DNA from 3 places in the Streptomyces sp. NBC_00038 genome. Region 3 is predicted to be linked to each of the others. Evidence: riboswitches for the same ligand, from Rfam matches in the RefSeq annotation. Region 3 holds a riboswitch; each other region holds the start of a gene.
What was found. Region 3 has a riboswitch for cobalamin ahead of metE (5-methyltetrahydropteroyltriglutamate--homocysteine S-methyltransferase). Riboswitches for the same ligand answer to the same signal wherever they lie in the genome.

Region 1: it holds a riboswitch for cobalamin, as region 3 does, so the genes downstream of both, OG219_RS17450 (HoxN/HupN/NixA family nickel/cobalt transporter) here and metE (5-methyltetrahydropteroyltriglutamate--homocysteine S-methyltransferase) in region 3, are expected to answer to the same signal.
Region 2: it holds a riboswitch for cobalamin, as region 3 does, so the genes downstream of both, OG219_RS11655 (cobalamin biosynthesis protein) here and metE (5-methyltetrahydropteroyltriglutamate--homocysteine S-methyltransferase) in region 3, are expected to answer to the same signal.

The regions. Positions count from the first base shown of each region.
Region 1 is NZ_JAPELQ010000001.1:3,844,651-3,847,917, forward strand. Features, by position in the region: gene OG219_RS17440 (TQXA domain-containing protein) at 1-1,214, shown strand, start outside; gene OG219_RS17445 (helix-turn-helix domain-containing protein) at 1,380-1,739, opposite strand; cobalamin riboswitch at 1,821-2,075, shown strand; gene OG219_RS17450 (HoxN/HupN/NixA family nickel/cobalt transporter) at 2,103-3,206, shown strand.
Region 2 is NZ_JAPELQ010000001.1:2,513,051-2,516,317, reverse strand. Features, by position in the region: gene OG219_RS11660 (cobyric acid synthase) at 1-929, opposite strand, end outside; gene OG219_RS11655 (cobalamin biosynthesis protein) at 926-1,870, opposite strand; cobalamin riboswitch at 1,970-2,112, opposite strand; gene OG219_RS11650 (DUF397 domain-containing protein) at 2,384-2,608, shown strand; gene OG219_RS11645 (hypothetical protein) at 2,861-3,267, opposite strand, start outside.
Region 3 is NZ_JAPELQ010000001.1:7,863,473-7,866,739, forward strand. Features, by position in the region: partial or broken gene metE (5-methyltetrahydropteroyltriglutamate--homocysteine S-methyltransferase) at 1-1,890, opposite strand, end outside; cobalamin riboswitch at 2,054-2,284, opposite strand; gene meaB (methylmalonyl Co-A mutase-associated GTPase MeaB) at 2,288-3,267, opposite strand, start outside.

The DNA of each region.
Region 1 (3,267 bases), 4.0 Mb from region 3:
ACGACGAGACCGGCGAGGACCAGCAGGTGTCCGCGGGCCTGTTCGAGATGTCCGTCGACAACGGCGGCACTCTGCAGACCTACTGCGTCGACCTCCACAACCCGACACAGAAGGACGCCAAGTACCAGGAGACCTCCTGGAGCGGCACCTCGCTGAACGGCAACGCGGACGCGGGCAAGATCCGCTGGATCCTGCAGAACTCCTATCCGCAGGTCAACAACCTCGTGGCACTGGCCGAGAAGGCCGGAGCGGCCGGTCTCACCGAGCAGGACGCGGCGGCCGGCACCCAGGTGGCCATCTGGCGGTACTCGGACGGCGCCGACGTGGACGCGGTGGACCCGCAGGCGGAGAAGCTCGCGGACTACCTGGAGAAGAGCGCGCAGAACCTGGCGGAGCCCGCGGCCTCACTGACCCTCGACCGGCCCGCGGTCTCCGGCCACGCCGCCGAGAAGCTCGGCCCGGTCACGGTGCACACCAACGCGGAGAGCGTGACGGTGATACCGCCCGCGGACGCGGCCACCAGCGGGGTGAAGATCGTGGACGCGGACGGCAAGGAGGTCACCTCCGCGGCCGACGGCAGCCAGATCTACTTCGACGTGCCCGAGGACAGCCCGGACGGTTCGGCCGCGCTGACCGTGCAGGCGTCGACGACCGTGCCCGTCGGCCGGGCCTTCGCCTCGGAGACCCGCAGCCAGACCCAGATACTCGCCGGCTCCAGCGAGTCGACGGTCTCCGCGACGGCGACCGCCACCTGGGCCGCGGAAGGCGCGATACCCGCGCTGTCCGCCGAGAAGAACTGCGCCAGGGGCGGCGTCGACATCACGGCTGCCAACGCGGGCGACGAGGCGTTCACCTTCGAGCTGGCGGGGATCGAGCACACCATCCCGGCAGGCGAGTCCCGGATGGTGACGGTGACGCTCCAGGAGGACCAGGCGTACGACTTCACGGCCACCGGCGCGAACGGCTTCGAGAAGCGGTTCACCGGCATGCTCGACTGCGAGACGCAGGGCAGCACGAGCGACGTCACGACCCAGACGGCCGGTGAGCCCAGCCCCGCCACGTCGGTGGAAACCTTCAGCGACGGCACCGACCTCGCCGAGACCGGCAGCTCCAGCGCCACCCCGATCATCGGGGGCGTGGCGATCGCCCTCGTCGTGATCGGCGGCGCCGCGCTGGTCTTCGTCAACAAGAAGAACGCACCGGAGCAGCACTGAGCGACACAGCACCTTGGCAACTCAACAGTGAGTGACCGCAGCACGGTGACTTCCTGAGCCCGCGGCCCCGGCCTGCCCCCCAGGCGCCCGGGGCCGCACCCTTTCCAGGAAAGACGGCGCCCCCCAAGGCCCCACAGCCCTACGACCCCAAAGCCCAAGAACCCCTCAACCCTCGTCGGACGCGCAGTGCTCCAGGAGTTCGGCGGTCGGGCCGTCGGTCACCCGGTAGCGCACGACCCGCCCATCCTTGTCACCCTCGACCACCCCAGCGGTACGGAGCAGACGCAGGGCCTGGGACACCGCGGGGTCGTTCATGCCGGTCGCGACGGCGAGGTCGGAGACGGCGAGGGGGCCGGCTCGGTGCAGGGCAAGAAGCAGGGCGAGGCGACGCGGGTCCGCGAGGAGGGAGAAGCGGTCGGCCCAGGCGCGTACATGCCCTGGTTCACCGATGGCGGCGACGGCGTCGCAGACCCGGTGGCCGTCGATGGTCCGGCGATCGGCTCGCTCGGCGGGGACGAGGTGCATGAGGGTCATCCTCGCAGGCACCGCTATGTGATCTTCAATACCTGCGCACCTGTGCAGCTTTGCAGGGGAGACCGGCCACCCCTACGGTTGGTGGGCCGTGGTGTTCGGGAAGACCGGTGACGGCCTCTTCGTCCTCGAAGAGGCCCAGGCCGGAGCGGCCCTCGCCACTGTGATCGGGCCTCGGACCAGGTCCGTACGCGGCGTACTCGTGTACGGACCGGACGGCTTGAGGCGCCCCGTCCCACTTCGGCCACTGGTCGCCTCCCGGCGGCCGGGAAGGCGGGACGGTGCGGACCCCCGTCAGCCAGGAGACCGGCCACGGCATCTCACGAAGTGATCCACGAGGTGCTGGAGCGTGACCCCATGACCCTGCCCACGCAGTCGTCCCCACCCGCCGCCGGATTCCGCTGGCGACGCGAGGACACCGTGCGCACGGCCGTACTTCTGGCAGTGATCGCGGCGCTGCATGTCGTCGCGTTCGGCATCCTGTTCCTGCTCGTGGTGCCGGAGCACTACGAGGTCGGCTCCAAGGCCTTCGGCATCGGCCTGGGCATCACGGCGTACACCCTGGGCATGCGGCATGCCTTCGACGCCGACCACATCGCCGCGATCGACAACACCACCCGAAAGCTGATGGCCGACGGGAAACGGCCGGTGTCGGTGGGCTTCTGGTTCGCGCTGGGGCACTCCAGCGTGGTGGTGCTGCTCGCCGCACTGATCGCCGGAGGCACCCAGTTGGCCGGGCGGATCATGAACGAGGGCTCGAGTACGCACCAGGTGCTCGGGGTGATGGGCACCACGGTCTCCGGGTCGTTCCTCTACCTGATCGCCGCCCTCAACCTCGTCGCGCTCGTCGGCATCCTGCGGGTCTTCAGGGCGATGCGGGCCGGTACGTACGACGAGGCCAAGCTCGAACAGCACCTGGATTCCCGGGGGTTCATGAACCGGATCCTCGGCCGCTTCACCAAGTCCATCACGCGGCCGGGGCAGATGTACCCGCTGGGCTTCCTGTTCGGCCTCGGCTTCGACACCGCCACCGAGGTCACGCTGATGGTGATGGCGGGCAGCGGCGCGGCGGCCGGCCTGCCCTGGTACGCGATCCTGTGCCTGCCGCTGCTGTTCGCGGCGGGGATGAGCCTGTTCGACACGCTGGACGGCACGTTCATGAACTTCGCCTACCAGTGGGCCTTCTCCAACCCGGTGCGCAAGGTGTTCTACAACCTCACCATCACCGGCCTGTCCATCGCGGTGGCCTTCTTCATCGGCACCATCGAGCTGGTGAGCGTCCTGCACGAGAAGCTCGACCTGACCGACTCGGTCACCGGCTGGATCGCGGGGCTCGACCTGGGCAACGTCGGGTACATCATCGTCGGCCTGTTCGTGGCCGTCTGGGCCGCGGCCGTGGCGTACTGGCGGCTGGCCAAGGTGGAACAGCGATGGGCGGTCCGCCCCGCCGAGGGGAGTTGAGACCGGCGGGGCGGCAGCCGCTCACGGACCAGGAGCGGACCAGGTGGGAACTGGAAGCGGA
Region 2 (3,267 bases), 5.4 Mb from region 3:
CGGGTCCCCGGTACGACGACGAGGTCCGCGTCGGCCAACTCCTCGGCCCGGTCCACGAAACGCACGACGACACCCGGCTCGGCGGCCAGCGCGTCCACGTCCGTGAAGTTGGACATCAGGGGGACGGCGCAGACGGCGACCCGCAGGATGTCCTGGCCGACGGGGTCGGCCACCACCGACTCCCGGACCGTGCCCCGCATCGAAACCCGCAGCCCGTCCTCCTCGTCGATCCCGAGGCCGTGCTGGAAGGGCAGCACGCCGTACGAGGGCCGCCCGGTGAGCCCGTGGAGCATGTCGAGCCCCGGCTCCAGGAGGGAGACATCCCCGCGGAACTTGTTCACGAGGAACCCGGCGACCAGCTCCTGGTCCTCGCGCGAGAGCAGCGCGACCGTCCCGAAGAACGACGCGAAGACGCCCCCGCGGTCGATGTCACCGACGACGAGCACGGGCAGCCGCGCGTTGCGCGCGATCCCCATGTTCACGATGTCCGTCCGCCGCAGATTGATCTCGGCCGGACTCCCCGCCCCCTCGCAGATCACCGCGTCATACGTGCCCCGCAACTCGGCGAGGCACTCCAGCACGGTCCCGAGCAGCGCTTCCTGCCGCCCTCCGTGGTAGCCGCGCGCACTCATCTCACCCACGGGCTTCCCCATGAGCACGACCTGACTGCTCCGGTCGCTCCCCGGCTTCAGCAGCACGGGATTCATCAGCGCGGTCGGCTCCACACGAGCGGCCTGCGCCTGCATGGCCTGCGCCCGCCCGATCTCGGCGCCCTCACGCGTCACGAAGGAATTGAGCGACATGTTCTGCGCCTTGAAGGGCGCGACCTTGACGCCCTGGCGCACCAGCCACCGGCAGATCCCGGCGGTCACGACGCTCTTGCCCGCGTCGGAGGTGGTTCCGGCGATCAGCAGCCCGCCGCCGCTCATGAGTTCCCTCCCCGGGGCCTCAGCAGCCGCCCGGCGACACACACACCCAGCGCGAGCCAGCTGACGCGCCGCGACAGCCGTACGGCCCGCTCGATGTCCCCGACCGCGACGGCGCGGCCCTTCCCGTTCAGTACCGGCCGGTGCTCGACCCTTCCCCCGTAGGCGAGGGTCCCGCCGAGCCGCACACCGAGCGCCCCCGCGAACGAAGCCTCCACGGGCCCGGCGTTGGGGCTCGGATGCTTGCAGGCGTCCACCCGCCAGGCGCGCGCGGCGCCCCGCGGGTCGTCTCCGGCGGCGGCCGCGAGAGCGGCGGTGAGCCTCGCGCCCGGCCAGCCCGCGACATCGTCGAGCCGCGCGGAAGCCCAGCCGTAGCGCCGGTACTTGGCGGACTTGTGCCCGACCATCGCGTCGAGCGTGTTGACGGCGCGGAACCCGACGAGCCCGGGAACGCCGGCCACCGCGCCCCACACAAGAGCCCCCACCACGGCGTCGGAGGTGTTCTCGGCGACGGACTCGACGACGGCCCGGGCGATCCCGTCCGCGTCGAGCGACTGCGGATCCCGCCCGCACAGATGCGGCAGCCGCTCCCGGGCCCCCTCGACATCGCCGGCTTCGAGCGCGCCGCCGATCGCGCGGGCCTCCCGGCCCAGCGAGGTCCCCCCGACGACGGCCCAAGTGGCGGCGGCGGTCAGTGCGATGGAGGCGGTACGGGATCCACGTACGGAACGACTCGCGAGCGCCGCGAGCCCGGTGGCGCCGCCCGCGCACACGGCCGTGTGCAGTGCGCCCCACCCTCGGTGGTCCCGCCACAGCACCCGCTCGACGGCTCCCGCGGCGCGTCCGAACGCGGCGACCGGATGGCCCCGGCGGGGATCGCCGAGCAGCAGGTCACCGAGAAGGCCGGCGGCGGCGCCGTACGCGAAGACGCGATCGGCACGCACCGGTTCAGCCGACCGTCAGGTCGGGCACAACCGTTGTTCGCATGGCACTTGGGCAGCCGCGCATGGCGATATGTCCTCACTCAGGGTGTCCGCGCCCTGGTTCGAAGAGACCGACGGTGAGAGTTCCTGGCTTCCGGGGATGTCTTCCCCGGTGACAGTGGCGGGACCGCGCCGGATTCGCACCGGCTTCCTCTCTTGCCGCCGTACTTGGCTCCGGCAGTCCACCATGGGGTTGGAAGACCCGTCAACTTGCTGTTGACCTGGGGCGAAGGAGTGTGCTGAGACCCACACAGGGTCGGTTTTCCCCTAGGCCGACAAAAAGAGCTTTCATAGACTGGAATGTGACAATCGGGGAGCGGTTCGAGGGTGGTTGCTTCCGCGTTGTGGCGTGGTGGGGCGGCTCACGGTGGCCCTCTGTGCCGACCAAGATCACGGCGCTATCGTGGCTCGACATGGGGGACAGAGATGGACGCGCATCGGGGGACGCCGGCTCTCGGGCAGCAGGAGGTAGGCGTGCGCAATGAAGACTCAAGCGGGTTCACCTGGCGCAAGAGCAGCTACAGCGGAGCCGATGGCCAGTGCGTCGAGGTGGCGTTCGTCGGGGGCGCGGTGATCATCCGTGACTCGGGGAAACCGTTCGAGTCGTATATCGCCTTCCCCGGCTGGCACTGGCAGGCGTTTGTGACGGCTTTCGCCGACTCGGACCGTCTCGTCGGCCCAGGGGGATCCGAAGGCTGAGGGGGAGACATATGACTGATCATCATTTGACCGAGATCCGGCACGTGGCCAACGGCCTGCGCGGGGGAGCGTGGAAGGCCTCCACGTCGCTGGGGACCGTGCTGATGTGCGCGGTGCTCGGCGCCGCGGCCGCCTTGACCGGAGCGGCCGCCTCACTGCTGGTGGACGGCTTGGCCGCGCGGCTGGCTACCTGGGTGGCGGTGGCCGCGGCGGCTGCTGTCGCCTCCGGCCTGTGGTGGGGTTTCGCGGAGTTCAGGAAGGACCGTCCGCCGACTGCCTGTCCGCCGGCAGCTCGGGCCGCTGAGCGGGGATCACGGCCCGGCGGTCGTCGCTGAGCGTGGGTTCCGTCGTCCCGGCCTGCGCTATCAGCTTGGTCAGCTGACGGCTCAAGGCGACCACCGGGGTCATGACGACCCCGGTCGCGGTGCCCATCAGCCACGGGTTGGTCAGCCGGCAGGCGGCCATGACGGCGAGCAGCCCGGCGAGGCCCACCACCAGGACCAGGATGCAACCGGTGCAGTAAAGGATCTTCGTGATGAAGACTCGGAGGTGATCGTCCGTGAGATGACGTTCCAGGGTGTCCATCCGGTCCGTACGACCCTGGTCTGCCATTGCGTCACGGACGAGCTGGTTGTAGGAGAGGTCGGCGACGGGGGTCT
Region 3 (3,267 bases):
GGGACGGTCCACGGCCCGCATTGGCAGCGTCTCGCGCAGGGCGGGCTCGTCGACCTGGATGACCGAAGTCCCCGCCGCTTCCAGCTCCTCGACCTCGTCGCGCAGGGCGAGGGCGACCTGGCGGGCGGTGTCGCCGAGCGGCTGGTCGTCGCGGACGAAGGACCAGGCGAGCATGGTGACCGGTCCGGTGAGCATGCCCTTGACCGGGCGGTCGGTGAGGGACTGGGCGTACGTCGTCCAGCGCACCGTCATCGGCTCGGGGCGGGAGATGTCGCCGGCCAGGATCGGCGGGCGGACGTAACGGGTGCCGTACGACTGGACCCAGCCGTGCTGGGTGGCGAGGTACCCCGTCAGCTGTTCGGCGAAGTACTGGACCATGTCGTTGCGTTCGGGCTCACCGTGCACCAGGACGTCAAGACCGGTCTTCTCCTGGAAGGAGATCACCTCGCCGATCTCGGCCCTGATGCGCTCCTCGTACCCGGCGCCGTCGATCCGCCCCGCGCGCAGGTCGGCCCGCGCGACGCGCAGTTCGGCGGTCTGCGGGAAGGAGCCGATGGTGGTGGTCGGCAGCAGCGGCAGACCGAGGTGGGCGCGCTGGGCGGCGGCCCGCTCGGCGTACGGCTGGGAGCGGCGGGCGTCGGCGTCCGTGACGGCGGCGGTGCGGGCCCGTACCGCGGGGTCGCGGGTCAGCGCCGAGCCGGCGCGGGAGGCCAGGTCGGCCCGGTTGGCGGCCAGTTCGGCCGCGATGGTCTCGGTCCCACGGGCGAGGCCCTTGGCGAGGGTGACGATCTCGGCGGTCTTCTGGCGGGCGAAGGCGAGCCAGCGCAGGATCTGCGGCTCGATGTCGCGTTCGACGGCGGCGTCGAGCGGGACGTGGAGCAGCGAGCAGGAGGCGGCCACGTCGACCTGACCGGCCAGCCCGAGCAGGGTGCCGAGCGTGGCGAGGGAGGCCGACAGGTCGTTCACCCAGATGTTGCGGCCGTTGACCACACCCGCGACCAGGCGCTTGCCGGGCAGTCCGCCCACCGCGGCCAGGGCGTCCAGGTTGGCGGCGGCGTCGTCGGTGAAGTCCAGGGCGAGACCGTTGACAGGAGCCTTGGCCAGCACCGGCAGCGCGTCGCCGAGCCGGCCGAAGTACGAGGCGACCAGCAGCTTCGGACGGTCGGTGAGCCCGCCCAGCTCACGATAGGCGCGCGCGGCGGCGTTCAGCTCGGCGGGCGTGCGGTCCTGGACGAGGGCCGGTTCGTCGAGCTGCACCCACTCGGCGCCCGCGGCTCGCAGGTCCCCGAGGACCTCGGCGTACACGGGCAGCAGCCGGTCGAGGAGGGTCAGCGGGTCGAAGTCCGGGGCCACGCCGGGCGCGGGCTTGGCGAGCAGGAGGTAGGTGACGGGGCCGACGAGGACCGGGCGGGCGGTGAGGCCGAGTGCGAGAGCTTCGCCGAACTCGGTGACCTGCTTGGTGGAGTCGGTGGCGAAGACGGTGTTCGGGCCCAACTCCGGTACGAGGTAGTGGTAGTTGGTGTCGAACCACTTCGTCATCTCCAGGGGCGCCACATCCTGTGTGCCGCGCGCCATCGCGAAGTAGCCGTCCAGCACGTCGGACTCGACGGCGGCCCGGTGGCGTTCGGGGATCGCGCCGACCATGACGGTGGTGTCCAGGACGTGGTCGTAGTACGAGAAGTCGCCGGTCGGCACCTCGTGGATGCCGGCCCCGGCCAGCTGGCGCCAGTTGGCCCGGCGCAGTTCGGCGGCGGTGGCCCGGAGGGCGTCGGCGTCGACGCGGCCCTTCCAGTAGCCCTCGATCGCCTTCTTGAGCTCCCGGCCCTGGCCCTGACGGGGGTAGCCGTGCACGGTGGCCCGTACTGCCGCGGCTGCGGACTTCGTTGTCACGGAAATCTCCTTCGCGAGATGTCTCCCTGAGATCCCGGGACGGGACGAGAGCGCGAAGGGGTGACGAACCGGACGGAACGACTCTCGAGCGGCGAGGCGCGGTCGTCTGCCTGGTATGTACGCCGACCCGCCCACGAGGTCACCGGGATGTCCGCGCACGATCGGTCGCGCGCGGGCAGCGGGCAGGTCTTCGGACTCGCGGGCGCGTACTCCGTACGTTCTCCGTACGGCGGACACCTACTGACCGTCGCTTCCCAGAACCTCTCGGCTCCAGTGCGTATGACGGCGGTCGTTCCCACTCACCGCTGCGGGGCAGTCCCGGATTCCCACCGGGTTCCCTCTTGCGACGCATCCCGCCTGGCGGACGGGGCGAACCAGCTGCACCGGTCAGCCTAGCTCAGCCCGTCTCGCCCCCGAAGGCCCCCAGGATGCGTTCGGCGGCGAGTGTGGCCGTCAACTCCCCGGCGCGGACCCGCTGTTCGAGGGCGGGCGCGAGGGCGCGTACGGCCGGATCGCCGTTCAGCCGGCGAAGCAGCTCGTCGCGCACCATCGTCCAGGTCCAGTCGACCTGCTGGTCGCGGCGCTTGGCGGCGAGCCGGCCGGTCGAGTCGAGGAGCGTGCGGTGCTGGTCGAGGCGCTCCCAGACGGTGTCCAGGCCCGTCGACTCGCGGGCGCTGCACGTCAGTACGGGCGGGGTCCATGCCGCTTCGGCGGAGTGCATGAGCCGCAGGGCTCCGGCCAGTTCGCGAGCCGCGGCGCGCGCGTCACGCTCGTGCGGGCCGTCCGCCTTGTTCACGGCGATCACGTCGGCCAGTTCCAGGACGCCCTTCTTGATGCCCTGCAACTGGTCTCCGGTGCGGGCGAGGGTCAGCAGCAGGAAGGAGTCGACCATGTTGGCGACCGCTGTCTCGGACTGGCCGACGCCGACCGTCTCCACCAGCACGACGTCGTAGCCCGCCGCCTCCATCACCACGATCGACTCGCGCGTGGCCTTGGCGACGCCGCCCAGGGTGCCGGCGGTGGGGGAGGGCCGCACGAAGGCCGCGGGATCCACGGCGAGGCGCTCCATCCGGGTCTTGTCGCCCAGGATCGAACCGCCCGTACGGCTCGACGAGGGGTCGACGGCCAGCACCGCGACCCGGTGGCCGAGCCCGGTGAGCAGGGTGCCGAGCGCGTCGATGAACGTCGACTTGCCCACGCCGGGCACCCCGCTGATGCCGATCCGCCGCGCCTTCCCGCTGTGCGGCAGCAGCTCGGTCAGCAACTCCTGCGCCATGGCCCGGTGTTGGGGATTCGTCGACTCGACGAGCGTGATGGCGCGTGCCACCAGCGCCCGCTTCCCGTCGAGCACGCCCTTCACATAGGTGTCGACATCGA